DNA from 3 places in the Shinella sp. JR1-6 genome. Region 3 is predicted to be linked to each of the others. Evidence: predicted binding sites of a transcription regulator. Region 3 holds the regulator's gene; each other region holds the start of a gene.
What was found. Region 3 encodes LexA, which represses DNA repair genes until DNA is damaged. Its sites were predicted from a motif close to TGTTCNNNNTGTGTTCNG; they were not measured.
Positions count from the first base shown of each region.

Region 1: the regulator LexA is predicted to act here: its motif matches at 5,848-5,865, upstream of recA (recombinase RecA).
Region 2: the regulator LexA is predicted to act here: its motif matches at 5,801-5,818, upstream of EXZ48_RS25345 (energy-coupling factor ABC transporter ATP-binding protein).

Region 1 is NZ_SHMI01000005.1:335,378-345,380, reverse strand. It holds gene EXZ48_RS11605 (FAD-binding oxidoreductase) at 1-230, opposite strand, end outside; gene EXZ48_RS11600 (VOC family protein) at 378-1,271, shown strand; gene kdsA (3-deoxy-8-phosphooctulonate synthase) at 1,273-2,112, shown strand; gene eno (phosphopyruvate hydratase) at 2,243-3,517, shown strand; gene EXZ48_RS11585 (pseudouridine-5'-phosphate glycosidase) at 3,781-4,707, opposite strand; gene EXZ48_RS11580 (carbohydrate kinase family protein) at 4,742-5,689, opposite strand; gene recA (recombinase RecA) at 5,924-7,012, shown strand; gene alaS (alanine--tRNA ligase) at 7,327-9,987, shown strand.
Region 2 is NZ_SHMI01000019.1:75,019-85,021, forward strand. It holds gene EXZ48_RS25320 (EAL domain-containing protein) at 1-1,054, shown strand, start outside; gene aroC (chorismate synthase) at 1,325-2,422, shown strand; gene ribB (3,4-dihydroxy-2-butanone-4-phosphate synthase) at 2,444-3,544, shown strand; gene EXZ48_RS25335 (hypothetical protein) at 3,628-4,587, shown strand; gene EXZ48_RS25340 (winged helix-turn-helix domain-containing protein) at 4,584-5,783, opposite strand; gene EXZ48_RS25345 (energy-coupling factor ABC transporter ATP-binding protein) at 5,965-6,645, shown strand; gene EXZ48_RS25350 (energy-coupling factor transporter transmembrane protein EcfT) at 6,639-7,244, shown strand; gene EXZ48_RS25355 (biotin transporter BioY) at 7,281-7,844, shown strand; gene EXZ48_RS25360 (class I adenylate-forming enzyme family protein) at 7,849-9,336, shown strand; gene EXZ48_RS25365 (thiolase family protein) at 9,314-10,003, shown strand, end outside.
Region 3 is NZ_SHMI01000005.1:166,971-176,973, reverse strand. It holds gene EXZ48_RS10775 (hypothetical protein) at 1-303, opposite strand, end outside; gene EXZ48_RS10770 (hypothetical protein) at 533-940, opposite strand; gene EXZ48_RS10765 (regulatory protein GemA) at 1,042-1,485, opposite strand; gene EXZ48_RS10760 (hypothetical protein) at 1,488-1,850, opposite strand; gene EXZ48_RS10755 (AAA family ATPase) at 1,947-2,723, opposite strand; gene EXZ48_RS10750 (hypothetical protein) at 2,710-3,624, opposite strand; gene EXZ48_RS10745 (helix-turn-helix domain-containing protein) at 3,682-4,743, opposite strand; gene EXZ48_RS10740 (helix-turn-helix domain-containing protein) at 5,056-5,631, shown strand; gene lexA (transcriptional repressor LexA) at 5,959-6,684, shown strand; gene EXZ48_RS10730 (ComEC/Rec2 family competence protein) at 6,678-9,134, opposite strand; gene gltA (citrate synthase) at 9,443-10,003, shown strand, end outside.

The sequences.
Region 1 (10,003 bases), 170 kb from region 3:
GTGCTGCCCTGCACGGGGGGACGCCGGTCGACGACGAGGATGGCGCGCCGGCCATCCGCCAGTGCATAGGCCATCAGCGCCCCGGAAATCCCGGCGCCGACGATGACGACGTCGTAGTTGGCGCGTGACGGCCTTTGCCGCGTGCGCAGCGCAAGGCGCGGCGAACCGGCCCAGAGAGGGCGGGCTTCATGCAGGTCGCGCTGGCGGGTGATGTCGCGGGATCTCGGAATGGGCGGGCTCCTGTGCCGAGGGGCGCATCCGCAATGGCCGGACGGCGGAAAAGTTCCCGCAAGGCGCGGCGGGCCGTGCTGGCGCTTGCATTGCGCGCCGAAAGCGGGCAAAGCACGGGGCGCCTGAAACACGCCGGATTTTTCGCCATGACCGTGAGTTCGAGAACGCCCCGCCCGATCGACCATCTGGTGCTGCCGGTGTCCGACCTCGGGGTGGCCCGCGAGCGCCTGACCGCGCTCGGCTTCACCGTCGCCAGGGACGCCCGCCACCCTTTCGGCACGGAAAACTGTTGCGTCTTCCTTGCCGACGGCGCCTATCTGGAGCCGCTCGGCATCGCTAACCGCGAGGAATGCGAGGAAGCGGCGCGTGGTGGCAACGTCTTCGTCGCGCGCGACCAGGCCTTCCGCTTCCGCCGCGGCCTTGAGGGCTTTTCCGGCATTGCCATGGCGAGCGGCGATGCCTGGGAGGACGACCAGCGCTACACCCAGGCCGGCCTTTCCGGCGGCGAGGTGCTGGAATTTTCCCGCGACATGCTGCTGCCCGACGGGACCAGCACCACCGGCAGCTTCCGCCTTGCCTTCGCCGCCGACCTGCGCAGCCCCGATTTCTTCTTCTTCGCCTCGCAGCGCATCCTGCCGCTGCCGGCCGACCGCAAGGCGCTGGAGGCCCACGAGAACGGCGTCACCGCCCTGTCCGAGGTCGTCCTGTCGGAGCAGAATCCGACGGATTTTCAGTATCTGGTGCAGGAGGCGGCCGACGAGCGCGAGGTCGAGGCCCTGTCGTTCGGCATGTCCGTCGATACGCCGCGCGGGCGCATCACCGTGCTCAACGATGCCGGCCTTGCGGGATTTTACGGGATCGCGCCGGTTGCCGGCACGGATCGCGGCCTGAAAGGGCGCGCGGTCGTCTTCAAGGTTGAAAATACAGCGGAATGCGAGCGTCTCCTGACGGAGCGCGGCATCGCCTTCCAGAAACGGGACAACCGTCTCCTCGTGCCGCCGGCACCGGGGCAGGGCGTCCTCTTTGTCTTCGGAGAATGAGATGAACACCAATTCCACCGTCGTCGTCGGCGAAGGCGCCAAGAAGGTCACCTTCGCCCAGGACAAGCGCTTCTCGCTGATCGCCGGCCCCTGCCAGATGGAGAGCCGCGACCACGCCTACATGATGGCCGAGGCGCTGGTAAAGATGACCGACAAGCTCGGCATCGGCCTCGTCTACAAGTCCTCCTTCGACAAGGCGAACCGCACCTCGCTCTCCGGCAAGCGCGGCATCGGCCTTGAAAAGGCGCTGGAAATCTTCGCCGACCTCAAGAAGGATTTCGGCTTCCCGGTCGTCACCGACATCCACACGGAAGAGCAGTGCGCCATCGTTGCCGAAACGGTCGATATCCTGCAGATCCCGGCCTTCCTGTCGCGCCAGACGGACCTGCTCGTCGCCGCCGCCAAGACCGGCCGTACGATCAACGTCAAGAAGGGCCAGTTCCTGGCGCCCTGGGACATGAAGAACGTGCTGGCGAAGTTCACCGAGAGCGGCAACCCCAACGTCATGCTGTGCGAGCGCGGCGCCTCCTTCGGCTACAACACGCTCGTCTCCGACATGCGCTCGCTGCCGATCATGGCCTCGCTCGGCGCGCCGGTCGTCTTCGACGCCACGCACTCGGTGCAGCAGCCGGGCGGGCAGGGCGGCTCGACGGGCGGCGATCGCCGGTTCGTCGAGACCCTGGCGCGCGCGGCCATCGCCGTCGGTATTGCCGGCCTCTTCGTCGAGACCCATGAGGACCCGGACAACGCCCCCTCCGACGGCCCGAACATGGTGCATCTGAAGGACATGCCGCGCCTTCTGGAAAAGCTCGTCGCCTTCGACGACATCGCCAAGGCCTAACGTTTCAAACGGATGACATGGAGACATGGCATCCGTTTTCCCGACGGCGCCCGACACCATTGTAATTTCTGCATCGTCGATTAAAAGTGGATTTTAATCGATTTATAAACCCCGGAACAGGACGATATCCATGACTGCAATCATCGACATCATCGGCCGCGAGATTCTCGACAGCCGCGGCAATCCCACCGTTGAAGTGGACGTGCATCTCGAAGATGGCAGCTTCGGCCGTGCGGCCGTTCCGTCGGGCGCCTCCACGGGCGCGCATGAAGCCGTCGAGCTGCGCGACGGTGGCAAGCGTTACCTCGGCAAGGGCGTCGAAAACGCCGTCGCCGCCGTCAACGGCGAGATTTTCGAAGCGATCGGCGGCCTCGATGCCGAAGACCAGATCGAGATCGACCAGACGATGATCGAACTGGACGGCACGCCGAACAAGGCGCGCCTCGGCGCCAACGCCATCCTCGGCGTCTCGCTCGCCGTCGCCAAGGCCGCCGCGGAAGCCGCCAACCTGCCGCTCTACCGCTATGTCGGCGGCCCGAACGCTCGCATCCTGCCGGTGCCGATGATGAACATCATCAACGGCGGCGCCCATGCCGACAACCCGATCGACTTCCAGGAATTCATGATCGTTCCGGTCGGTGCCGACAACATCCGCGACGCCGTGCGCATGGGCTCGGAAGTGTTCCACACGCTGAAGAAGCAGCTTGCCGCCGACGGCCACAACACCAATGTCGGTGACGAAGGCGGCTTCGCGCCGGGCCTCGCCTCCGCCCCCGCCGCCCTCGACTTCATCATGAAGTCGATCGAGAAGGCTGGCTACCGCCCGGGCGAGGACATGTTCATCGCGCTCGACTGCGCCTCGACGGAGTTCTTCAAGGACGGCAAGTACGTGCTGGAAGGCGAAGGCCGCACGCTGGAGCCGGGCGCCATGGCCGACTACCTCGCCGAGCTTGCCGGCAAATACCCGATCTTCTCGATCGAGGACGGCATGGCGGAAGACGACTGGGACGGCTGGAAGGCGCTGACCGACAAGATCGGCAAAAAGGTGCAGCTCGTCGGCGACGACCTGTTCGTGACCAACTCGGCGCGCCTTCGCGACGGCATCAAGATGGGCGTCGGCAACTCGATCCTCGTCAAGGTCAACCAGATCGGCTCGCTCTCCGAAACGCTCGACGCCGTCGAGACCGCGCACAAGGCAAGCTACACCGCCGTCATGTCGCACCGCTCGGGCGAGACCGAGGATTCGACGATCGCCGACCTCGCCGTCGCGACCAACTGCGGCCAGATCAAGACCGGCTCGCTTGCCCGCTCCGACCGCACCGCCAAGTACAACCAGCTGATCCGCATCGAGGAGCAGCTCGGCGCCCAGGCGAAATACGCCGGCCGCGGCATCCTGCGGGGCTGATCAGCCACGACGCATCTTTCGGCGGCAGTGCGAGAAGACGCGCTGCCGCCGTTTTCGTTTCTATGAGGGGCGGGGCTGCCCGCCCCTCTCCGACGGCAAGCAATCGCATCTGGAATTCGACATTGCCGCATGCCCTTTTCCATGAGGGAAGAAGGAGAATGCGGCGCCGGTTTCATTCCAGACGCGGGGGCCTTGTCGTTGGGGGAGGTGTCCGGCTGACCGGAAGGAGCAGGGCAGGCCGTGCGGCTGCCCCGCAGGGCGGCTTAGTCCGCCAGCGCCACGGCGATTTCCGCCGCGAGGCGCGCATTGTTCTCGACGAGCGCAATATTGGTCTTGAGGCTGCGGCCGTCCGTCAGGCGGAACAGGCTGTCGAGCAGATAGGGCGTCACGGCCTTGCCGGCGATCTCGTCGCGTTCGGCATTGTCGAGCGCGCGGGCGATGTAGATCTCCATCTCCTCGCGGGCGATCTCGTCGGCCTCCGGCACCGGATTGGCGATCAGCATGCCGCCGTCGACGCCGAGCTGGTCGCGCACCTTCTGGAAATTGGCGATGGCGGCCGGGCTGTTCAGCGTCAGCGGGCTTTTGAGCCCCGAATCGCGTGACCAGAAGGCCGGGAAGGTGGGGCTGTCGTAGGTGACGACGGGCACGCCGCGCGTCTCCAGCACTTCAAGGGTCTTCGGAATGTCGAGGATCGCCTTGGCGCCCGCGCAGACCACGATGACGCCGGTGCGCGACAGTTCGTCGAGGTCGGCGGAGATGTCGAAGGTCTCCTCCGCCTTGCGGTGCACGCCGCCGATGCCGCCGGTCGCAAAGACCTTGATGCCGGCGCGGGCGGCGCCGATCATCGTCGCCGCGACGGTCGTCGCGCCGGTGCGGCGCTCGGCGATCGCGAAGGCGAGGTCGGCGCGCGACAGCTTCATCGCGCCCTCGGTCTGTGCCAGCGTTTCCAGCGTCGCATCGTCGAGGCCGATATGCAGGATGCCGTCGATGACGGCGATCGTCGCCGGCACGGCGCCTTCTTCGCGGATGATGCGCTCGACGCTGCGGGCCATGTTCAGGTTGCCCGGATAGGGCATGCCGTGGGTGATGATCGTCGATTCGAGCGCGACGATCGGCGCGCCGCGGCTCTTGGCGGCGGCGACTTCGTCCGAATACTGCATCGGCAGGAGGGTGGAAACGGGTCTGGTCATGCGAGGTCCTTGCAGGAATTTCGGCAAAAAAGTCTCATGCCATTCCTTCGGCCTCCGGCACAAGGGAAAGTGCGGCCTGAAGCGCCGCCTGCGACATTTCTTCGGCGACGGCGAGCGGCGAGCGCACGGTGATCGCCGCGGCGGCAACCCCGTGGCGCAGCGCCTCGCCGATCTCGTGGCCGCTGATCCAGGCGTCGAGGAAGCCGGAGGCGAGCGAATCGCCCGCGCCGGTGACGTCGCCGAGCGCGGGGGCTTCCGGCGGCGCAACGCATGCGGCGCGCTTTGCATCGAAGGCGATGACGCCGCGGCCGCCGCGCGTCACGACACCGGCGGAAAGGCCGGCTGCGCGCAGCGCCTTCGGCCAGTCGGCCGGATTGTCCGGTGCTGCGCCCGTCAGTGCGCGCGCCTCCGCCTCGTTCATGAACAGGAAGGCGAGGGCGGGAAGGCTAGCGGCGAACCGCGGGACCTTGGCCGGTGAAATGGCGATTCCGGCGATCGGCACACCTGCGGCGCACGCCGCCGTCGTCATGGCCGCCAGCGTTTCGGCCGGCAGGTTGGCATCGGTGAGGATCAGCCCCGCCGCAGCGACCGCATCGCGCATCGCCCGCTGCTGCAGGCGGCGCGGCGAGAAGAGGCGGTAGAGTTCCATGTCCGCCAGGGCGATGACGAGGTTGCCGTCCCGCTCGATGATCGCCGTATAACTCGGCGTCGCCCGGTCGAGGAAGGTGAAGGGCGTGTCCTCGACCCCCGCCGCCTCCGCTGCCGCCGCGACGATGTCGCCGTCCGCATCGCCGCCGCGCGGCGAGACGAGCCGCACCGTCCGGCCGAGCCGGGCGAGGTTGCGCGCCGCATTGAACGCGCCGCCACCCGCTTCCACGAACCAGGCGCCGGGATTGCTCGCCCCCGGCGCCGTCTCGCCGGCAATGCGCCCGCGCCTGTCCACATGGGCGCCGCCCATCACCAGTATCGTCTTTCCCGTCATCGTCTTCCTTCATTCCCGCGGCACGATTCGCCTGCAACCGTGCAGACCCTGCGCGGGTACATCCTTGTTCCGCCACGGCTTTCAACAGCCCTAAACGAAAAGAGAACAAACGCTCGATTCACGAAATCATTCAAATGGATGAATGGATCTTGCAAAAAGAGAACAAAATGTGTACATAGCTTTCATCGACGGCTTCGTTGCCTGTCTTGCTTCAATAACCTAAAGGTGGACGAAATGGCACAGAACACTTTGCGGCTCGTAGAGGATAAAGCAGTGGATAAAAGCAAGGCACTCGAAGCGGCACTCTCCCAGATCGAGCGCTCCTTCGGCAAGGGCTCCATCATGAAGCTCGGTGGCAAGGACAGCGTCATCGAGATCGAGACGGTGTCGACGGGCTCGCTCAGCCTCGACGTCGCACTCGGGATCGGCGGCCTGCCCAAGGGCCGTATCATCGAGATCTACGGCCCGGAAAGCTCGGGCAAGACGACGCTTGCGCTGCAGACCATCGCCGAATCCCAGAAGAAGGGCGGCATCTGCGCCTTCGTCGACGCCGAACACGCGCTCGACCCGGTCTATGCCCGCAAGCTCGGCGTCGACCTTGAAAACCTTCTCATCTCGCAGCCCGACACCGGCGAGCAGGCGCTCGAGATCACCGACACGCTGGTGCGCTCCGGCGCCGTCGACGTGCTGGTCGTCGATTCGGTCGCCGCGCTCACGCCGCGCGCCGAAATCGAGGGCGAGATGGGCGAGAGCCTGCCGGGTCTCCAGGCGCGCCTGATGAGCCAGGCGCTGCGTAAGCTCACCGCCTCGATCTCCAAGTCGAACACGATGGTGATCTTCATCAACCAGATCCGTATGAAGATCGGTGTCGTCTACGGTTCGCCGGAAGTGACGACGGGCGGCAACGCGCTGAAGTTCTATGCCTCCGTCCGCCTCGACATCCGCCGCATCGGCGCCGTCAAGGAGCGCGACGAGGTGATCGGCAACCAGACGCGCGTCAAGGTCGTCAAGAACAAGATGGCACCGCCCTTCAAGCAGGTCGAGTTCGACATCATGTATGGCGAGGGCGTTTCCAAGACCGGCGAGCTCATCGACCTCGGCGTCAAGGCGGGCATCGTGGAAAAGTCCGGCGCCTGGTTCTCCTACAACAGCCAGCGTCTCGGCCAGGGCCGCGAGAACGCCAAGACGTTCCTGCGCGACAATCCGGATCTCGCCCGCGAGATCGAGACGGCGCTGCGCCAGAATGCCGGCCTGATCGCCGACCGCTTCCTGGAGAACGGCGGACCGGATCCGAACGACGCGGACGACGCGGCCGGCATGTAATCGCCGCGCAACGGTTTCGCAAAAACATCGAAGACCGGCCTCTTCTTCGCGAAAGGCCGGTTTTTTGGTGTCTGGACAGGGGCCGAGGCGGGCGATAAAAGCCTTCAGTTCTCGCGCGCGCCAAGGTTTTCGACCTTCCGCCTCCTCTAAGCGGCAGGCGCGGGCGGTTTCGACGGAATTCGCGGATGGGCGACCTTGACGGGTCTTCCGGGCGGGCACTCCGGCCGGCGAGGCGGTTTCGCCATCGTTGCAGTGAATTGGGTGGGTGATGCGCCGGTTTTCCGGCGCAAAAGGGCAGAGATGAAGGACGCGATATGAGCGGCGTGAATGAGATCCGGTCGACTTTCCTCGACTATTTCCGAAAGAACGGCCACGAGATCGTGTCGTCCAGCCCGCTCGTGCCGCGCAACGACCCGACGCTGATGTTCACCAATGCCGGCATGGTGCAGTTCAAGAACGTCTTCACCGGCCTGGAATCACGTCCCTATTCCACCGCGACGACAGCCCAGAAGGTCGTGCGTGCCGGCGGCAAGCACAACGACCTCGACAATGTCGGCTATACCGCGCGGCACCTGACCTTCTTCGAGATGCTCGGCAACTTCTCGTTCGGCGACTATTTCAAGGAGCGCGCCATCGAGCTTGCCTGGACGCTGGTGACGAAGGGGTTCGATCTGCCGAAGAACCGGCTGCTCGTGACCGTCTATTCCGAGGACGAGGAAGCGGCCATCCTCTGGAAGAAGATCGCCGGCCTTTCCGACGACCGGATCATCCGTATCCCGACCTCGGACAACTTCTGGCAGATGGGCGACACCGGTCCCTGCGGCCCCTGTTCGGAAATCTTCATCGACCAGGGCGAGCATGTCTGGGGCGGTCCGCCCGGCTCGCCGGAGGAGGATGGCGACCGGTTCCTCGAATTCTGGAACCTCGTCTTCATGCAGTTCGACCAGACGGCGCCCGGCGAGCGCAGTCTGCTGCCGCGCCCGTCGATCGACACCGGCATGGGCCTCGAGCGCATGGCCTGCATCCTGCAGGGTGTGCAGAGCGTTTTCGAAACTGATCTTTTCCGCACGCTGATCTCGGCTGTCGAGGAGGCCGTCGGCACGAAGGCCGAGGGCGAAGCGGCAGCGAGCTGCCGGGTCATCGCCGATCACCTGCGCTCCTCCGCCTTCCTGATCGCCGACGGCGTCCTGCCGTCGAACGAAGGCCGTGGCTACGTCCTGCGCCGCATCATGCGCCGCGCCATGCGCCACATGCAGCTGCTCGGCGCCCGCGAACCTTTGATGTGGTCGCTGCTCCCTGCGCTCGTCGGCGAGATGGGCCGCGCCTATCCCGAACTCGTGCGGGCCGAGGCGCTGATCTCCGAGACGCTGAAGCTTGAGGAAACCCGTTTCCGCAAGACGCTGGAGCGCGGCCTGTCGCTGCTCTCGGATGCCACCGTGACGCTCAAGACAGGCGACATGCTGGATGGCGAGACCGCGTTCAAGCTGTACGATACCTATGGCTTCCCGCTCGACCTAACCCAGGACGCGCTGCGCGCCCGGGACATCCATGTCGACCTTTCCGGCTTCAACGATGCGATGCAGCGCCAGAAGGCGGAAGCGCGCGCGAACTGGTCCGGCTCCGGCGACAAGGCGACGGAAGCCGTCTGGTTCGAGCTGAAGGAAAAGCACGGCGCGAGCGAATTCCTCGGATATGACACGGAGACGGCCGAGGGCGTCGTCCAGGCGATCGTCCGGGACGGCAAGACGATCGACGGCGCCACTGCCGGCGACAGTGTCCAGATCGTCGTCAACCAGACGCCGTTCTACGGCGAATCGGGCGGCCAGATGGGCGATACGGGCGTGATCGTCAGCGACCATGCGCGCCTTGCGGTGACCGATACGCAGAAGAAGGGCGAGGGCGTCTTCGTCCACAGTGCCGTCGTCGAGAGCGGCAAGCTTGCCGTCGGCGACGCTGTCGCCCTGACGGTGGATCATGCCCGCCGTTCGCGGCTGCGCGCCAACCACTCCGCCACCCACCTGCTGCACGAGGCGCTGCGCGAGGTGCTCGGCACCCACGTCGCCCAGAAGGGCTCGCTGGTCGCGCCCGAGCGCCTGCGCTTCGACGTCTCCCATCCCAAGCCCATGTCGGCGGAGGAGCTGCGCGTCATCGAGGACATGGCGAACGAGATCATCGTGCAGAACGCCCCGGTCACCACCCGCCTGATGACGGTGGACGACGCGATCGCGGAAGGCGCCATGGCGCTCTTCGGCGAAAAATACGGCGACGAGGTGCGTGTGGTTTCCATGGGCACCGGCCTGCACGGCGCCAAGGCGAACCGGCCCTATTCCGTCGAGCTTTGCGGCGGCACGCACGTGTCGGCGACCGGCGAGATCGGCCTCGTGCGCATCCTTTCGGAAAGCGCGGTCGGCTCGGGCGTGCGCCGTCTCGAGGCGCTGACGGGCGAGGCGGCCCGGGCCTACCTTGCCGAACAGGACGAGCGCGTCAAATCGCTCGCCACCACGCTGAAGGCGCAGCCGGGCGAGGTGCTTTCCCGCGTCGAGGCGCTGGTCGAGGAGCGCCGCAAGCTGGAACGCGAACTGACCGAGGCGAAGAAGAAACTGGCGCTGTCGGGCGGCACTGCCGGCGGCGACGACGGCGTGCGCGAGGTCGCGGGCGTGAAATATCTCGGCAAGGTCGTCACAGGCGTCGAGCCGAAGGACCTGAAGAGCCTTGCCGACGACGGCAAGAAGAGCCTCGGCTCCGGCATCGTCACCTTCGTCGGCGTTTCGGCCGACGGCAAGGCGAGCGCCGTTGTCGCCGTCACCGAAGACCTTACCGGCCGGTTCAGCGCTGTCGACCTCGTGCGCCGCGCCTCCGAGGCGCTTGGCGGCAAGGGTGGCGGCGGGCGTGCGGACATGGCGCAGGCCGGTGGCCCGGATGGTGCCAAGGCGGGCGACGCGATCGAGGCGGTCGCCGGCGGGATCGCCGGCTGATCGGCCGGGCCGGAAT
Region 2 (10,003 bases), on a different contig from region 3:
CGGCGGCGACGAATTCGTCGTGGTGGTGACCAACACGACCGATCAGGTCTATCTCAGCGCGCTGTCGCGGCGCATCATCAGCCTGATGCAGCAGCCCGTCGAATATGAGGGCCATCTCTGCCGCTTCGGCGTCAGCATCGGCATCGCCCTTGCCGAGGGCCGGTCGATCGACACGGCCAGGCTGCTCGTCAATGCCGATATCGCGCTCTACCGGGCCAAGGCGCTCGGGCGGAACCGGCATGAATTCTTCACCGAGGCGCTGCAGGCCGAGATCATCTCGAACAAGCGCATCGCCGACGATATCCTGGCCGGCATCGAGAACAACGAATTCGTGCCCTACTACCAGCCGCAGATCGACGCAGGCACACTGAAGCTCGCCGGCGCCGAAGCGCTGATCCGCTGGAACCATCCGCGCGAAGGCCTGCTGACGCCCGACCACTTCCTGAAGATCGCCGAAGACCTCAACGTCATGGCCACGCTCGACCGCATCGTCCTGGAAAAGGCGCTGCTCGACTGCGCCCGCTGGGCGGCGCAGGGCCTGATCATGCCGAAGATCTCGGTCAACGTGTCGGCCCGGCGCCTCCGGGACGAGAGCCTGATCGACAGCCTCACCGGCCTCTCCATCCAGCCCGGCCAGATCGCCTTCGAACTGGTCGAATCGATCTTTCTCGACGAGAGCGACGACGTCGTTCTCACCAACCTGGAACGCATCAAGGCGCTCGGCATCGACATCGAGATCGACGATTTCGGCACCGGCCACACCTCCATCGTCAGCCTCCTGAAGCTGAAGCCGAAGCGGCTGAAGATCGACCGCCAGCTTGTCGCCCCCATCCTCACCGCCCGCAACGAACAGGCGCTGGTGCGCTCGATCATCGAGATCGGCCGCTCGCTCGGCATCGAGATCGTCGCCGAAGGCGTGGAGACGATGGAGCATGCCGAGATGCTGGGCCTGCTCGGCTGCGATCTTCTGCAGGGCTACGCCTTCGCCAAGCCGCTCTCCCGCGACGCCTTCCTCGCCTTCGGCAGCGAGATGCGGTGGAAGCTGGCGTCGTAAGGGCCTGGATCGCCCCTCATCCGCCTGCCGGCACCTTCTCCCCGCAGGCGGGGCGAAGGGGGTGTCGCGCCCGTTTCCCCAGACAGCGGCATCGTTGTGGGGGAGAACATCGCCCCTTGCCCCTTCTCCCCGCCTGCGGGGAGAAGGTCGCGGCAGCGGGATGAGGGGCAATCACCGGGCATCCTGATGGTAAAAGCGCGAAACCCTTGTCCCTACCCCGCCTTTTCCACTAAGAGAGGTCGCACTTTCCTGTGGGGTCCGGTTCCGCTCATGTCGCACAATACCTTCGGTCATCTCTTCCGCGTCACCACCTGGGGCGAAAGCCACGGGCCGGCGCTTGGCTGCGTGGTGGACGGCTGCCCGCCCGGCATCCGCTTCACGCTGGCCGAACTGCAGGCCTGGCTCGACAAGCGAAAGCCGGGCCAGTCGCGCTTCGTGACGCAGCGCCGCGAGGACGACCTCGTCAAGGTGCTCTCCGGCGTGATGCTGGACGACGACGGCGAGACGATGATCACGACGGGCACGCCCGTCTCCATGCTGATCGAGAACACCGACCAGCGCTCCAAGGACTACGGCGAGATCGCGAAACGCTACCGCCCCGGCCATGCCGACTATACCTATGACGTCAAATACGGCATCCGCGACTATCGCGGCGGCGGGCGCTCCTCCGCCCGCGAGACGGCGGCCCGCGTCGCCGCCGGCGGCCTTGCCCGCAAGGTCGTGCCGGGGCTCACCGTCCGCGCCGCGCTGGTGCAGATCGGCAAACACAAGATCGACCGCAGCAACTGGGACTGGAACGAGGTGAACAACAACCCGTTCTTCGCGCCCGACCCTGCCATCGTGCCCGTGTGGGAGGACTATCTCGACGGTATCCGCAAGGCGGGCTCCTCGATCGGCGCGGTCGTCGAAGTGATCGCCGAGGGCGTTCCCGCCGGCATCGGCGCACCGATCTACGGCAAGCTCGACCAGGACATCGCCTCCCTCCTCATGTCGATCAACGCCGTCAAGGGCGTCGAGATCGGCGAAGGATTTGCGTCTGCCGAACTCACCGGCGAGGACAATGCCGACGAGATGCGCATGGGCAATGACGGCAATCCGATCTTCCTGTCCAACCACGCCGGCGGTATTCTCGGCGGCATTTCCACCGGCCAGCCGGTCGTCGCCCGCTTCGCCATCAAGCCGACCTCCTCGATCCTCACCGAGCGCCGCTCGATCGATGCCGACGGCAACAATGTCGACGTGCGCACCAAGGGCCGGCACGATCCCTGTGTCGGCATCCGTGCCGTGCCGATCGGCGAGGCAATGGTCGCCTGCGCCGTTGCCGACCACTACCTGCGCGATCGCGGCCAGACCGGCCGCCTGAAATAATCGGCTGAATAGGAGCCTGCCATGAGCTACGATCAGAAGCGTGTCGTCGATGCCATCCGCGCCTTCGAGGCCGGCGAGATCGTCGTCGTCATGGATGACGACGGCCGCGAGAACGAGGGCGACCTCATCGTCGCCGCCGTGCACTGCACGCCCGAAAAGATGGCCTTCATCGTGCGCCACACCTCCGGCATCGTCTGCACCCCCATGCCGCGCGAGGAGGCCAAGCGCCTCAACCTCAACGCCATGGTGGCGGAGAACGATTCGGCGCATACCACCGCCTTCACCGTCTCGGTCGACTTCAAGCACGGCACGACGACGGGCATTTCGGCCGACGACCGCACGCTGACGGTGCGCAACCTCGCCAACCCCAATGTCGGCGCCGCCGACTTCGTGCGCCCCGGCCACATCTTCCCGCTCGTCGCCCGCGAAGGCGGCGTCCTCATGCGCTCCGGCCACACGGAAGCCGCGGTCGACCTCTGCAAGCTCGCAAGCCTGCCGCCGATCGGCGTGATCAGCGAGCTCGTCAACGACGACGGCACCGTCATGCGCGGGCCGCAGGTGGCAGGCTTTGCCGAGCAGCACGGCCTCAAGCAGGTCTCCGTCGCCGACCTCATCGCCTATCGCCAGCGCAAGGAAACACTGATCGAGCAGGTCGACGGTTTCGACATCGATACGCCCTACGGCAAGGCGAAGGCCCTGACCTACACCCTGCCCTGGGACCCGATGCAGCATCTTGCTGTCGTCTTCGGCGACATCAGGGACGGCGTCGACATTCCGGTGCGCCTGCATCTCGAAAATGTCGGCGGTGACGTCTTTGGTGCGAGCCGCCAGATCGACGCGATCATGAAGCGCATCGCCGAACAGGGCCGCGGCGTGATCGTCTATCTGCGCGAGGGGTCCGTCGGCGTCGGCCAGTCCTCCACCGCGCGCAAGGGCAAACACGACCGCGAGGGCCACGACGAGGCGCAGGCGCGCGAAAGCGAATGGCTGGAAATCGGCCTCGGTGCGCAGATCCTGAAGGATCTCGGCATCACGTCGATCCGCCTGATGGCCTCGCGCGAGCGCCACTATGTCGGCCTCGAAGGGTTTGGCATCCAGATCAGCGCCACCGACCTCTGCTGAAACCGAATATCCCGCTTCCCCGAAACGTCTGAGTTTCACGCGGCAATCGGGGATCGCGGGATTTTCTCGGGGGATGGCGGGGCATGTGGGATTTCAGCATCGGCAGGACCATCGGTATCCTTGCCAGGACCATGCCGTTCATCCTCCTGCGGATGGTGATCTACTTCGTCATCACGCTCGCCTTCATCCTCGCAACGGGTGCGGGAGCCGGTATCGGCTACGGCGTCGGCTCGCTCAGTGAAAGCCCGGAATCCTACGCCGCCTGGGGCGGCTTCATCGGCATGGGCTTCATTGCCGCCGCCGTCTACTGGGCGCGCGAATGGCTGCTCTACATGGTCAAGGCCGCCCATATCGCCGTCATCGTCAAACTGATCGACGGCGAGGCGCTGCCGGACGGCAAGGGCCAGGTCGCCTATGGCCGCGAGGTCGTCACGGCCCGTTTCGGCGAGGCCAACGTGCTCTTTGCACTCGACCAGCTCGTCAAGGGCGTCATCGCCGCCATTACCGGGCTCATCGGCGGCGTCGCCGCCTTCCTGCCGATCCCCGGGCTCGACGCCATCGCCCGCTTCGCCAACACGGTCATCCGCCTGTCGCTGACCTATGTCGACGAGATCATCCTCGGCTACAACATCCGCACGAACAGCGACAATGCCTGGGACGGCGCCCGCCGCGGCCTCGTGCTCTACGCGCAGAACGGCCTGAAGATGGTGAAGAACGCCGTCTGGCTCGCCGTCTTCCTCTGGGTGCTGTCGATCGTCGTCTTCCTCCTCGCCCTCGCCCCCGCCGGCGCGATCCTCTACGCCTTTCCGGGCGAGATCGCGGGCTACAGCTTCGTCGTCGCCATCGTCTTCGCCTGGGCCTTCAAGGCCGCCGTGCTGGAGCCCTTCGCGATCGCCGCGCTGATGGCCGTGTATTTCGACACGATCCGCGGCCAGGTGCCCGACCCGGAATGGGACGCCAAGCTGACGGGCGCCTCCGAAAAATTCCGTGCGCTTACGGAAAAGGGCAAAGCCGCCTTCGGCGGGCGGCCGGTGACGGCCTAACCCGCGTCCCCGCGCCAGCCGTCCAGATACCGCACCGTCTCCACGCCCGCGAACTTCGCAATGCGGGCCAGCTCTGCCTCAAGCTTCTCCTGCCTGCCGGCGGAGGCGCGGACCTTCGGCTCCCACCACAGCCGCTTGACGTCGAGCGTACCGGCCTTGCGGTCGGCCTTCATGTCGATGCGGCCGACGAGGCGGTCGCCCTCGAGCAGCGGGAAGACGTAGTAGCCATATTGCCGCTTGGGCTCCGGCACGAAGATCTCGATGCGGTAGAAATAGCCGAACAGCCGTTCGGTGCGGTTTCGGTCGCGGATCAGCGGATCGAAGGGCGAAAGCACGCGCAGGCGGGCGGGCGGTTCGGGCACATCGCCAAGGCAGGCCGGGAAATCGGCAAAGGCGTGCGAGGCGCGCGGCTTGCCGCCGTCCGCCGGCTCGATGGAGACCGGGCGCAGCTCCTCGCGATGGTCCTCCACCCAGGCCTTCGCCTCCTCCGGCGAGATGAGGTCCCAGAAGGCGGCGATCTCGCCATGGGTGGCAAAACCCAACCGCTCCAGCGCGCTGCGGCAGGCCCAGTCGACAAAGGCATCGTGCTCGACGTCCGGCGCATGGTGATGGGCCGGCACCACGCGCTCGACGAGATCGTAGACCTTCTGGAAGTTCTCGCGCCGGGCGATCGCCAGCTTGCCCGTGTGCCAGAGATATTCCAGCGCCGTCTTGTTCGGATGCCAGTTCCACCAGCCGCCGGATTTGTGGTCGTCGGCCTTGAGGTCCCGCGAAAGGACCGCGCCGCCGGAGGCGATGCGCTCGTAGGTCTCGCCGAACGCCTTGTCGAAGCCCTCGCCCTGCCATCGGCGCCACCGCTCGGTCATCGAGGCCTCCTTGCGGCGGAAGCGGTGTTTCCAGTAGCGGAAGAAGCTGCTCGGGATGACCGAGGCATCATGGGTCCAGTGTTCGAAGAGGTCGCCGTCCTTCTCCAGCAGCGCCGTCAGATGCTCGCGGCGATAGGTCTGGTTGCGCGAGAACAGGATCTGGTGATGCGCCCGCTCCACGGTGGCGATGCTGTCGACCTGCACGAAGCCGATGTCGTGGATGAGGTTCAGCAGGTCCGCCTTGCCGAGCAGGCGGCCGGGCGGAGCGCTCAGACCCTGGCGGGCGAGAAAGATGCGCCGGGCCTCGGCATTGGAGAGAAGAATCGTCATGGTGGATGATAGACACATATTCTTGGTTTGTTCTACACATTTTCGATGGCCAAGCGGGATAGGGCCGCTGTGCCCGTCACACGAGTGCCGCTTATCGAACAGACCGGCGCGGAAAACCTCTTCGCACATGCGGTAGAATTGCCTATAGCTCCCCCACCATCCACGAAACGGGACCCCGCTTTTGGATATCGTCTTTTCCGCCGCAACGGTGACCTATGCCGGACGCACCGCGCTGCACCCGCTGACGCTTGCCCTGAGCGAGCCGCGCATCGGCGTCGTCGGGCTCAACGGTTCGGGCAAGACCACCATGGCGCGGCTGATCAACGGCCTCGTCAAGCCGACGGGCGGCACGGTGACGGTCGCCGGGCTGGACACGGTGGCCGACGAAGCGGCTGCGCGCGGGAAAACCGGGTTCATCTTCCAGAACCCGCAGCACCAGATGATCCTGCCGATCCTGGCCGAAGACATCGCCTTCGGCCTCAAGAACCGCGGCTTCGACAAGGCGGAGATCGCGGCACGGACGGAGGCGGTGCTCGCGCGCTTCGGCATATCCCATCTCGCACGGCGGCGCGTGCACGAGCTTTCCGGCGGCGAGACGCAGCTCGGCGCCATCGCCAGCGTGCTCGTCACCGGCCCGGACCTCCTGATCCTCGACGAGCCGACCAACCAGCTCGACCTGAAGAACCGCGCGCTCATCGAGCGCACGGTTGCGGGCCTGCCGGAACAGGTGCTCGTCATCACGCACGATCTCGCCTTGCTGGAGGGGTTCGACCGGGTGCTGGTGTTCCACGAGGGCCGGCTTGCGGCCGACGACCGGCCGGCCGCGGCGATCCGCGCCTATCGGGGGATCGCGGCATGCTGAACGGACTCGACATCGAGGGCGACTCGCTGCTGCACCGCATGCCGGTGCGCGGCAAGCTGCTCATGCTCTTCGCCGCCGCGATCGGGCTCTTTATCGTTGCCGACCTGCGCATCCTCGTGCCGGCGCTCGGGCTTTCGGCCGTCCTCTGCCTTTCGACCGGCATTGGTCTTCGCGAGGCCTTCCGGCGCGTGCGCTTCGTGCTCTTCACGGTGCTCCTCGTCGCAATCGCGAACTATGCCTTCCATTCGCTGCACGAGGCGCTGGTTGTCTTCTCCCGGCTGAGCGCACTGGTTCTACTGGCTGCCGCCGTCACCGCCACGACCTCCATTTCCGCCTTCATGGACGAGATCACCCGGTTCCTGACACCGCTCGAACGCTTCGGCTTCGTGCGCGCGGCCGATGTGAGCCTCGCGGTCGGCCTCGTCATCCGCTTCGTGCCGGAAATCTTCGCGCGCTACGGCGAGATCACCGACGCCCACCGGGCGCGCGGCCTGCCGGTCCGGCCCTTGACCACTCTCGTGCCGCTCATCATCCTGACGCTGAAGGACGCCGATACGATCGCCATGGCGATTGACGCGCGCGGCTTTCGGCGGCACTAAGCATTCGACCCAATTTTGTCCACCGGGGAACCTCACATGACCACCAGAGACATCGTCCTCGTCGCCCTCTTCGCCGCGATCATCGTGGTGCTGGGCCTGCTGCCGCCGATCACGCTCGGCTTCATTCCGGTGCCGATCACCGCGCAGACGCTCGGCGTCATGCTCGCCGGCTGCATTCTCGGCGCAAAGCGCGGCGCGGCCGCCGTGCTGCTCGTGCTGCTGCTCGTGGCCATCGGCCTGCCGGTCCTGTCGGGCGGGCGCGGCGGCCTAGCCGTCTTTGCCGGCCCGACCGCCGGCTACCTCGTCGGCTGGTTCTTCGGCGCCTATGTCTGCGGCCTCATCGCCGAGCGCTTCGTGAAGGAAGACCAGCCGGAGCTGACCCAGTTCGCCGCCTTCCTCGGCGCCTCGATCGTCGGCGGCATCGCGGTCGTCTACCTCTTCGGCATTCCGTGGCTGGCCTATATGAGCGGCAAGGCCTTCTTCGAGACGGCCCTCGCCTCGATGGTCTTCGTGCCCGGCGACATCATCAAGGCCGGCGTCGCCATGCTGGCCGGCCGCGCGGTGCTTGCCGGCTATCCGCTGCTGCCGCAGCGCGCCTGAGCCGATGCCGCTTTCCGGCGCCCTCGAACGGCACGCCGCCGAAAACCCCTCGAACCCGGCCTTCCACCTGGAGGACCGGGTTCTTTCCTATGGTGCACTGGCGGCAACGGCCCGGCGGTTCCTTGCAGCCTTCTGCGATCTCGCGCCCGAAGGCCGCAGCACCATCGGGCCGAAAACCCGGCTGGTCGCGATCATGACCGGCAACCACGCGCTCTTTCCCGCCGCCTTTGCGGCCGCAACGGCCGGCATCCATTGCGCCGCCCTGATCGACCCGCACCTGCCGGAAGCCCAGCGTACACGCCTGATCGGCAAGATCGACCCCGACCTCGTCGTCACCGCCCACGGCGCCGATCTTGCCATCGAGAGCCGGCGCGACGGTGCGCGGCGGGTCATCGCCGAAAGCGCCGCGCTGGACACGCCCGTGCTGCCGGAAGGGGCCGACGACGACCCGTTCCTCATCGTTTTCACCTCGGGCACGACGGCCGATCCGAAGCCGATCATCCGCGACCGGCGCTCCTGGCGCGTCAGCCTTGCCACGGGCGCGCCCTTCTTCGGCATCGACCGGGCGCTGGACACCTATGCCCCCGGCCCCCTCGCCCATGGCCTTGCGCTCTATGCGATGACCGAGACGCTGCTTGCCGGCGGCGCCTTTCATTCCGCCGCGCATTTCGATCCGGATGCGGCGCTGGCAACGATCCGGGCCAACACCATCCGCCGCCTCGTCCTGGTGCCCACCATGCTGCGCCGGCTCGCCGCAGAGCCCCCGGCAACCGGCGTTGCCGCCATCACGATTGCCGGCGCGAAGCTGACGGCGACGGACCACGCCCTGTGCGCGGCGCACTTTCCCGCCGCGGCGCTGCGCGAATATTACGGCGCCTCCGAACTCGGCTTCGTCACTGTCGCCGCACCGGGCGATGCCGCCTCCTCCACCGCGGTCGGCAAGGCCTTTCCGGGTGTGAACATTGCCGTTCTGGACGCTGCCGGTAACCCGCTGCCAGCGGGAGAGACGGGCACGGTCTTCGTCGAAAGCCCGCTGGTCGCCACCGGCTATCTCGGACAGGGCGACGGGGCGGGACTCTCCCGCTTCGGCACATTGGCGACGGTCGGCGACCTCGGCTTCCTGGAGGCGGACGGCACGCTGCACCTCCTCGGCCGCTCCGGCGGCATGGTGCTGTCAGGCGGCAACAACATCTATCCTTCCGAAGTGGAGACGGCGCTGCGCGATACGGCCCTGGTGCGTGCCGCCCATGTCTTCGGCATCGAGCATGCCGATCTCGGCAGCGAGCTCGTTGCCGTGATCGAACCGGAACAGCCGGGCCTGACACCAAAGGCGCTGACGGCGGCGCTCTCGGCGCTTCTGCCGCGCTACAAGCAGCCGCGCCGCATCTGGCTGTGCCGCGCCATGCCCATGACGCCCTCCGGCAAGGTGGCAGCAAAGACCGTCCGGCAATGGGTGGCGGAGGAGAGCGATGCACTCGACCGTTTCCTCTGACCGCATTCCCGTCGTCGCCGCGGCCTTCCGCACGCCGATCGGCCGCATCGGCGGGTGGCTTTCGGCCATCGAGCCGGCCAGCCTCGCCGCGCCGCTCATCCGAAAAATCCTCGAGGAGACGGGACTGCCGCCGGATGCCGTTGACGACGTCATCCTCGGCAATGCCGCCAACAGCGCCGGCAATCTCGCGCGCCTTGCCGCGCTGGAGGCGGGCCTTCCGGTTTGCGTGCCCGGCATGACGATCGACCGGCAATGCGGCTCCGGGCTGGAGGCGATTACGCTGGCAGCGCGACTGGTGCAGGCAGGCGCCGGGCGCGTCTATCTTGCCGGCGGCACCGAGAGCACCAGCCGCGCGCATCTGCGCTTCCGTCCACCCTCAACGCCAGGCGGCGCGCCCGAGCCTCTCCGCCGCGCCCGCATGGCGCCGGATACGGTGGGCGATCCGGACATGGGCATCGCCGCCGAAAACGTCGCCGCCCATGCCGGCATCAGCCGGGAGCGGCAGGATCGCTTCGCGCTCGAAAGCCACCGCCGCGCCGTGGCGGCGCGCAAGGCCGGGCGCTTTGCCGGCGAGATCGTGCCGATCGTCACACCCACCGGCCCGGTCCCTGACGATGAATGCCCGCGCGAAAATACCTCGCTGGAAAAACTCGCCGCCCTGAAACCC
Region 3 (10,003 bases):
TCTGGCAACATCGGCGAGAGTGTTCTTGTGGTGATGATCAATCCCTTTCGGGATTTTTACGCGCGCGCCCGCGGATCGAACGCGATAGTACGAGCAGAGCTTTTCGGCTGCTTCCCAGCCCAGCGCGCGCACAACCCAATGCCCTTCCAGTGGTTCGGCCGGGACGTACATGGTGCGTCCGCCGAAAAGATCGCAAAAGTGGCGCGTCAGTTCAGGCCCAATAAGCTCTTCCAGAACCTCATAGGTGGTAAGCCCCTCGAAAAGCGAACTCTCCTTATCGTCCTTGATCTCAACCGTTGCCACAAAACCACCTCTTCACCGGGTTGATTGAAGAGATAGCGTGGCACTGACAGTGTCGGCGACACTGACAGTGTCAGTTGCATGGCTGTATAGGGACTCATAGGAGAGATTGCGCGGAGGGGCGGCACTCCCTCGCGGATCCGGACAACCGTCCCGGTGTACCTTGCTCGCGCCCGCGCAGAGTCGCATGAATGGTCACCCGGGGCAAGACGGGTCGAAAAAGGCCTGTGTTCTATCGGCTGGAAAAGCCGCTAGTCTTTATCAAGATCGTCACACAAAATCTGAAACAGACGATCAACCTCGCTGTAAGGCCGAATTCTGAGGGTCTGCTGCAAGCCGCGCGCTCGCTCAACCTCTTCCAGTATCGGTACACCACTGCAAGAGTAGGCGTGTTTTCCGCCCCGAACCGGCCACTGCATTCGGTTATGAGTGTCGCTGCGCTCTTCGTGTTGATGTTTTCCGCGAAGAATGCCGCAACCGTCGGCCGCTCGTCGATGAATGACGGCCTTGGCCGTTTATGTGTTTTCCGGAGCAGAGTGGCCGTCACATATTCCTCGTATTCGCGCAGCGGCACGACGGCATATTTGCGGTGGTCGATTGTCGCCACCCGTACCTCGACGTATTTGATTTTCTTACTCATGCGTTTTCCTTTGGATTGGCGCATAGGGAGCGCTTGAGTGGTGGCAGGCCAAGGTTGTTCGCCCAAAGCCGGGAATGCGCCCCACGGCCTTTAAACCAGCTTTAAATTTGATCCAGTTTGCGGGCGGCCATCGCCTTGAGCGCCGAAATGACTTTCGCCGCCCGTTTGTTGTCAACAAAGCGCAAGGAGGAAACCTTGTGCGACCGTTCCAGCCACTTGTTCAGTTCCACGTCACCATTATCCGGTTTGCCGGTGAATTTCCCCCAGAGTGACCGGATAAGATCGACCTGCGCAGGCGTTGCCATCGTCGGCCGATAGCCATAGGTCCGTTGCGTCCAGGTCGAGCGGAAGCCCATAGCGGTGAAATACTTGATGACAGCGGTGAAGCCGGGCTGAGTGAGATCGGCCGCGCTTTCGCACCTGCCGTACCGGGCGAGGATCGCCCGGTAGCTGTCGTCATCAAGGGAAAGCTGCTTCTTCGCGACGTGAAGAAGGGCTATCTGTTTTGGCGTGATAGGGGATGTGAAAGCGCTACTCTTCGCCATCGTCATTCTCCATATACGGGAGCCATGGAAGGTGAGGCATCATGCCCATCGCGTCGAAAATCGTCACTCGCCCGAAGGGCCTCAAGGGAAACCCATTCGAAATCATCCTCAAGCGTTCGTGCGAGATCGCTTATGGCATCCATTTGAGTATCAACATACGTATAGAAGGCAGAGAATACCGCTTGAAGCTCGTCAAGAGTATCCTCGCGAAGTGGTCTATCCATGCCGTATTGGTCATATACCTGCATCACACGGCACATTGCGCGGACATTTTGTTCGGTCTCGCATAATATACTGGCGAGCATCCGTTCTTCGTTGGTAAGCAGCGTGCGGAGCATGCTATGTTCGTTGATCTTGTGAAGCATGGTGTTTCTTTCTCTTGGACATAGCTCCGCACTACGCCGAACAGATGCACGGAGAACATTGGTTTCAGATGGTACGCGGGTGGGTGGAGGCGGCTGCTAGGCCGCTTCCGGTCTCAAAAGCCTCAAGTCCGCCTGATCAGGTTTTGCCTTCATGACGGTTTTGATGTGCTGTAAACGGATACCACCTGTGCCGGTGGTCAGCATTTTGGCCTCGCGCAACAACCGCCCAAGGTGGCGGGCAGTTGTGCGCATGCCGAAATTCCCTATCGCTTCGTAGGCGTCCATTCCTTCGACACCGTAGGCTGCGCCGATCACATCGCAGTCGCGTCGATCCAGTTTCGGAAGCTGAATTTTCATGCCAAGGCGCTCATCCACCTGCTTCCAGGCGGACTGGTCTACCTTCGATTTCGCGAGCCGGGAGCCGTTGCCGCTCATGATGAGCGCGAGGTCGCACGTCTCCTGAAGGTTCTGGAGTTCCCGCTGCGCCGTCGCTTCCAGCGTCTGGATTTCATCAACAATGAGCAAGCGGCGCGGGTTATGCTGCCGATCCCAATCAGTTCTGGCGAGCTTGCGGACAAGCACGTTGTAAAGATCGCGGGTGTACGTGCAGTCATGATAAATCTCGAAGGCGGCAAGAAGCATTCGATACATGTCCGGCACGGTCTTGTGAGCCTGCCCGGCAAGGCAGTAGACTCCGCCGAGTTCCTTCGCCAGATAATAGAGAGCAGTTGTTTTGCCATGACCGGGATCGCTTACAACTTGCACCGGCTCTCCGAAATTCATGGTGTAATCTAGCCCGTCGCGAATGCGCTTAACGGCGCTGATCTCCACGAAGTACTCCCTCGCCGGCACATATGGCTTAATGAGTTCCATCGTACTTCCTTTGATTGTGAGCGGCGGCGGCGCGAACAAGCAGCGACCGGGCCTCATCCATTTCCCGCTGTTTCTCTTCCAATTGCTGGCGGGTCTTTTTCGCAGAACGTACAGGAACGATGGCGTGGCTGCCGCCGCCGTCCAGATCGACCGAGATCACCCCGGCTGGCGCGTTTGGAACGATTTGCGCTGCCCCCTCGCCGATCTCGATCAACTTGCCGAGAACGTCGATTTCAGGCACGGAACGCTGCATCTTGCGGAGCGCCTGCTTACGGTTTTTATCGCGCGCCGCGCTGGTCTGTGCACCGCGAGGATCATCATAGAGGAATTCGCAATCCGGCGTGGCCCATCCGATGCGCTCGCCCTGGACGGTTTCCACCAGCAACTCATTGAAGCCGTGATAGGCAGGGACGCGGACGATGACAGTGGTTTCAAAGCACCTGTCGAGTTCCGGTCCGGTCCACAACCGCCCGCCGAGGCTGAAGGCGTGCTTTTCCAGCTTGCGGCGCTCCGGCTTGGCGAAGGCCATGTAGAACTGGCTGTCGTCTATCAGCGTGGAAGCCCATCCGGCCTTCACATGCCCCTCGAAAGCCTGCGACGGCGACTTGCCGGCAAGCGCGCCTCCCTGAGGCAATGCCTCGTAGGTCTTCAGAAGCTGGAAAACCAGTTTGCAGAATTCGTCAAAGCCGTTCTCGTATGGAGGCATCGGCTTGCCGAGTTCCCGGCGCTTCGGGTTCATGCGGTTGTCGTCGATCCAGCCGGGAATATGTCGAAAATATTGCTGGTTCATCTGGCGGAAGAAGCCTTCAACCACCTTAGCGGATGCGTTATAGGCCCTCGCCCGGATGACACGGTTACGATCCTCTGCCGTGTAAGGCGTGATGCTGCAATTCAGCTTCAAGGCGTCCTCAAGGTAGTCGGCAAAACGGTATTCGGAGCCATTGTCGCAATAGAGCTTCTACGGCATGCCGAAGGCCGGATGCTGGCACATACGCTTGAATGCCTCGATCACATCGACGTTGCGCACGCCGCCGCGCTCGTTGAGAAAGACGAGTTCCCCGAAAACACGGTTCGTCGCCACATCGTGGAAGGCCAGAAACTTAGGGCTCGCGACCGTGCCGTTATTCCGGCGCACCATCACATTGATATGGTGCACGTCCATCACCACAATCTCCATGGGCTGGCGACCAGCTATCGTGCGACGGATGCGTGGCTTGTTGTCCTCGCTGGCTTTCCGGTCGAAGTTATGCCGATAGACGGCCTTAAACCGGGCTTCGGCCGACACGATGCTGTCGGGGATATTAAACAGCTTCGTGGCCTCGGTCTCATCGGTGACGACATAACCATATGCAGCGGTGAGGCGGCGCAGCTCGGCAGAAGCCATGAACCGGATCAGCTTGCGCGTGGTGCCTTTGACGATCAGCCCGCGAATGAACTGGACGATATCCTCGGCAATGGTTTCCTTGGCGATATCGTCAAAGGGAACCGTCTGCATCCACGCCCGGTTGATTAGGGCTTTCTTTTCGCCCTTGTCGCTCCGGACTTTCTGCGCAAGGCCCTGAAATCCCTCTGTTTCGAAAATCTTGATCCACTCATATAGGGTGGATTGGGTGAGCTTGCGTTTATGGCCGGTCCAGTCGAGCCGATAGGTACCGTGCAGCTTCTCGATTTCGGCCTTGCGTTCCGGGCTCCGGTACGGATGCTCCAGCGCCGGCGCGATGATGTCGTGTTTCCACGCGCGTTCCAGCCGAGCCATATCGTCACCGAGGCGGAAGCTTAAAACCGCTTTATCGGCTATTTGAAGGGTCTTTAAATGCTCTTGAAGATGGGGCGGAAGGCTGGAAACCCGTACCTGATACTGGATGCCGGAGCGACCGCCACGGCCGTGGAAGGTGCGGACTTCAAGGGCGTCGCCCCGCCATACCTGACCGCTTCTTGCCAATGAAAGTGCGCGGCGCGCTTTACGAAATGATATTCCTGCCACTTGGGCAAAGTCGTCTGCCGTAAGCCAGTTCGACATTTAGGCCGCCCGTCGTTCGATAGCTTTCAAGATCGTCTCCACGAGACGTTTGGCGTTCTCGCTACAAATGTCGCCGCTTAGTGACTGTTCAGCGGTCCTGCGAACAACGCCATTGGCTTTGCACCATGCATTGAAGGAGGAACCTTGAAGGATGAACTCTACGCGAACGTAGACCAGAAGCTCCTTCGAAGGAGTTTTGGATTTGGCTTTCATTTCAAGGCACACCTTGATAAAACTGCATTATGCAGACCGCATGTCCGCACAATGCAGATGTCATGCGGCTCCGTCCGCATTTTGTAGACGAGGGTGCCTGTGAGCGATGCGACAACGTTAAATGTGCCAGAGATTTTGGATCGGATGAAAGCGGCGTGTGGCATAAACACGGATGCCAATCTCGCTACTCATCTTGGAGTTTCAAACAAAACAGTTTCCTCATGGCGATCCAGAAATTCCTTGCCAATCGAGGCAGTCCTCCAGCTAACTGTAGAGACTGGCCGCAAGATCGATTTCTTTCTCTTCGGTGAAGATCGCACGCCTCTGTCGGGCGAAGATTTTGTTCAGCTTTTTAAGTTTGAAGATTTAACAATCAGAGATTTTGAGATCGCCGGAGAGGCCATAATCGCTGAATTGCTCGGTCAATTTGCGGCCGAGGAATTGGCGTTCATGAGCGAGAGCGAGGTAACCGAGGCTGGGAAAAGCTTAGGGGCGGCAATTCTGCGTACCCTTGCATTGGTTCGACATGAGCGGCGGTCGCTTCTTGACAGTGGTAAGATGGATGAAGCCGCATTCGATGAGTATGGTCGAAAGAGTTTCCGCAGTGATTTACCTCATTTCATAAGAGCAATTGAAAACCGGACGGAGCGCCGCAAAAAGCAGGGTCCGCAATAGGGTCCGCAATCCCACGTGGGGTGATCGGCCATGAAGGTTAAGGGCCGCAATAATCGTTGTATTTTCAATTAGTTATTATATCCGCTGGAATGGCCGTGTTTGGGGTTACCAATTGGCGCATTGGGAACCCCCACTTTCGCGGCAAAAGCCCTTTAAAAACAAGGCAGCGCCTGTTTTTGAATTCCAGATTATCTATGCGCGCTATTCCGGATTAGCTCGCGCGCCTCCACCAGTACTATTATTGTTTCAGCAGCCCCTTGCAGAACACATATGGAACAGATAGTGTCTGTTCTGGATTTGTTTCACTCGATTCTCGGTGGAGGAGCCATGCTCACGCGGAAACAACAGGAACTTCTCCTGTTCATTCATGAACGGATGAAGGAGTCCGGTATTCCTCCCTCCTTCGACGAGATGAAGGACGCGCTGGATCTCGCGTCGAAATCGGGCATCCACCGCCTCATCACGGCGCTGGAGGAACGCGGCTTCATCCGGCGCCTGCCGAACCGGGCCCGCGCGCTCGAGGTGATAAAGCTTCCCGAAGCCTATGCCCAGAGCCTGCAGCCGCGCCGCGGCTTTTCACCTGCCGTCATCGAGGGCAGTCGCGGCAAGCAGCCCCCCGCTCCCGTCGCCGCCCCGCCGCGGCGCACGCCCGTGGCCGAGGTTTCCTCATCCGTCTCCGTTCCTGTCATGGGCCGCATCGCTGCCGGCGTGCCGATCTCCGCCATCCAGAACAACACCCATGACATCACCGTTCCAGCCGAGATGATCGGCAACGGCGATCACTATGCGCTGGAGGTCAAGGGCGATTCGATGATCGAGGCCGGCATTCTCGATGGCGACACGGTGATCATCCGCACGGCGAGCAGCGCCAATCCCGGCGAAATCATCGTGGCGCTTGTCGACGACGAGGAAGCCACGCTGAAGCGCTTCCGCCGCAAGGGCGCGTCGATCGCGCTCGAAGCGGCAAACCCCGCCTACGAGACCCGCATCTTCGGGCCGGACCGGGTAAAAATCCAGGGCAAGCTGGTTGGCCTCATTCGCCGCTATCACTGATCGCCCTGCGGATCGAAACTGCCTGTGCGCCAGTCGTAGCTGCGGTGGCGGGCCCAGGGCCGGTCGAGACTTTCCACGGCTGGTGTGACCTGCGCAGCTGAAAAGATGTTGGATAGGCCTTCGGCGTCCGGGTGGATTTCGAGGGCGCCGGTTCGCCTCAGGTGACGCGCCGTCACCAGGCGCGCACCCGAGCGGCAAGCCTCGAGCCGCAGGGCCAGGGACACGACGACGAGGTCGGCAGCGTCGCAGGCCGTGCCCAGGAAGGCGACGTCGTCGAGGGTCACGATCCGCCAGCCGCTTGGCGAGACGGCGGCACAGAAGGCCTTTGCCTCGCAGACGAAGCCATTGCCGGCCCGGGCCTCCGCGAGCGCGGACGCCATGGCGTCCCTCGCCTTCTGCCGGTCGGCCGTGCGCCGGGGCTTGTTTCGGCTTTCTGCAGCACCCGTGGTGCTGACGGCTTCTTCAAGGGTCAAGCCGGCGCTTCTGCGGATCTCCGGTTTTACAAGTTCGCCGAGCCGAAGGGCGCGCCGCCACTGCGAATAGATGAAGTCTGGCGGTCTTGCCCGGTTTGTGGCGACGGTTTCGCCGCGAAGGATGGCAACGAGGCGGCCATCCTCGGACACCAGCGCTTCCGGCGTGGCACCTCCAGCCGGAAAGCAGGCGATGGCGAGGCCGATCCCGACAAGCAGCGTTCCCGCATGGCGCAGCCGCGTGCGCAGGATGCAGACAAGCCCGCCACCAAGGCCGATCAGCAGGAACGCAATCGAGGGAATGCGGCCGGTGACGATCTCGCCCTTCCAGCTCGCAACCCATGTCGACAGCGCGATCATCCACTCGATGCCCTTGCCCATGATCGCGAAGGGCACGCCATCGAGGCCGAAAGGCATGAGCAGTACGGCGATGAGGCCGAAGGGCATGACGATCGCGCTGATGACAGGCATGGCGAGCAAGTTGCCGGCAAGTCCATAGGCCGGGATGCGATGGAAATGGCCGATGGAATAGATCAGGGTCGAGAACCCGCCGATCAGCGAGGACAGGAGCAGCCCGCCGAAGAAGCGCCCCAGCGCACCACCGAACAGTTTCAGGCGCCCTCCCTCGCCCTCGCGGCGGACAGGACGTTCCCGCCAGGCCGCATAGCCGGCGACGAGCCCGAGCGTTGCGGCATAGGACATCTGGAAGCCCGGATTGGTGACGGCCGACGGTGTCACGGCAAGGATGACGATGGCCGAGAGTGCCACGTTGCGCAGGCTGATCGCCGCACGGCCGAACAGCACCGCCACCAGCATGATGCAGATCATGATCCACGAGCGCACGGCGGAGATCGCACCGCCCGAAACGAGGATATAGAGCGTCACCATGACGAGCGCGCCGGCGGCGGCAATCTTCTTGGCGGGATAGCGTTCGGAAAAGCCCGGGATCAGTGCCATCAGAACGCGGGCGCCGACGAGGAAAGTGCCAGCGGCGAGCACCATGTTGAGCCCGGAAATGGCCAGCACATGGGCAAGCCCCGCCTCTCGCAATGCCTCCACCGTTTCCGGGCTGATCGCCCGCTGCTCCGCCGTCACCAGGGCCGCGGCGATCGCGCCGGCATCGCCGCCAATCCGCCCGCGGATATGCTCGGTGAGGTTGTTGCGCCAGGTCGCGACCGTCTGTCGAATCCGACCCTCGACGCCCGGCTCGGCCACTGCAACCGCACGCGGGGCCTGATAGAAGTAGCCGACCGCGCCGGTGCCGGCGAAATAGGCGTCGAAGGCGAAGTCGTTGAGGCCGGAAAGCGCCGGGCCAGAGGGCGGCCCGAGCCGTGCCCGTCCGGTTATCCCACCGCCGATCGGGATCGGCGCATGCCGACTGCGGGCGAGGAGCGTCACCACGCCGGGCGGGCGTTTGAGCACCGGGTCGCGTGTCGTATCGAGCGCGATGCGGTAGCGGATCGCACCCCGTTCGTCACTCTCGCGCGCCAGCACCCGCCCGCTGACATCGGTGGTAACGGGCGCATCAAGCACGACCGTATCGAGCCGCGCGCTTTCGAGCGCCGCCAGCAGCATGCCGACCGGAACGAAGAGTATCGCCCCGGCGGCGAGCGCAGTCCAATCCTCCCGATGTCTGAAGCGCCAGGCGGGCCAGAACGCGAAGGCAGCGAAAAGCAGCAGTGCTGGAAGCGATGGATCAGTAACGGCGGAAAACCACAGGGCCGCTCCAGCACCAAGGAAGACCGGCACGAACAGGAAGAAATGGCCATGTGCCCGTTCCTGCGCGAAGGCGGCGCGCCACGTCTGCGGCGTCTCGGAAGCACTCCTCAAGCGCCCCGCCGCTGTCAGAAGCACCACGACCCTGCCCCTGCGGGCCGGCGGATCGCGTGCCGGGACCGGCAGAGGAGCATCGTCAGGCGCCGCCCGCCAGGCATGCGCCTCGGGCACCTCCCGCCGTTCTGCGACCTTGCCCTTCTCCATGATCCCGGCCCCACCCGTTCACACCGCCATTGTGCAACCGAATGATGGAAACTTCAATCAGCAGTGGCCGTCACAAGTGCTAAGCAAGACAGAAAGGATGCCACCTCCGCATTTCGCGAAACACGCGTAAAAGTTGCTTGAAACTTGCTGGAAAGGGTAGATATTGCGTTGCCGGAAAGCCTATTTTCGCAATGCACAATTTGCCTTTCGTCTCGCTTGGCAGGCAGGTGCAAATGGGCTAGCAAAACGAGCATGTTCATGGTTCCGGCACAACTTCGTGCCGCCATTGGAAACAACGGAGGATCGTTATGACAGGAACAAGCGCGGGTGTATCGGTCGGTGGCAAAGCGGTTGAGCTGCCGACGCGATCCGGTACGATCGGCCCCGATGTGATCGACATCGGCACGCTGTACAAGAACACCGGCACCTTCACCTACGATCCCGGCTTCACCTCCACCGCATCCTGCGAATCGAAGATCACCTATATCGACGGCGACGAAGGCGTTCTGCTGCATCGCGGCTATCCGATCGAACAGTTGGCCGAACACGGCGATTTCCTTGAAGTCTGCTACCTTCTGCTGTACGGCGAACTGCCGACCAAGTCCCAGAAGGACGATTTCGATTACCGCGTCACGCACCACACCATGGTGCACGAGCAGATGAGCCGATTCTTCACCGGCTTCCGTCGCGACGCCCACCCGATGGCCGTCATGTGCGGCTGTGTCGGCGCGCTCTCGGCCTTCTATCACGACTCGACCGACATCACCGATCCGCACCAGCGCATGGTCGCCTCGCTGCGCATGATCGCCAAAATGCCGACGATCGCCGCGATGGCCTACAAGTACCACATCGGCCAGCCCTTCGTTTAC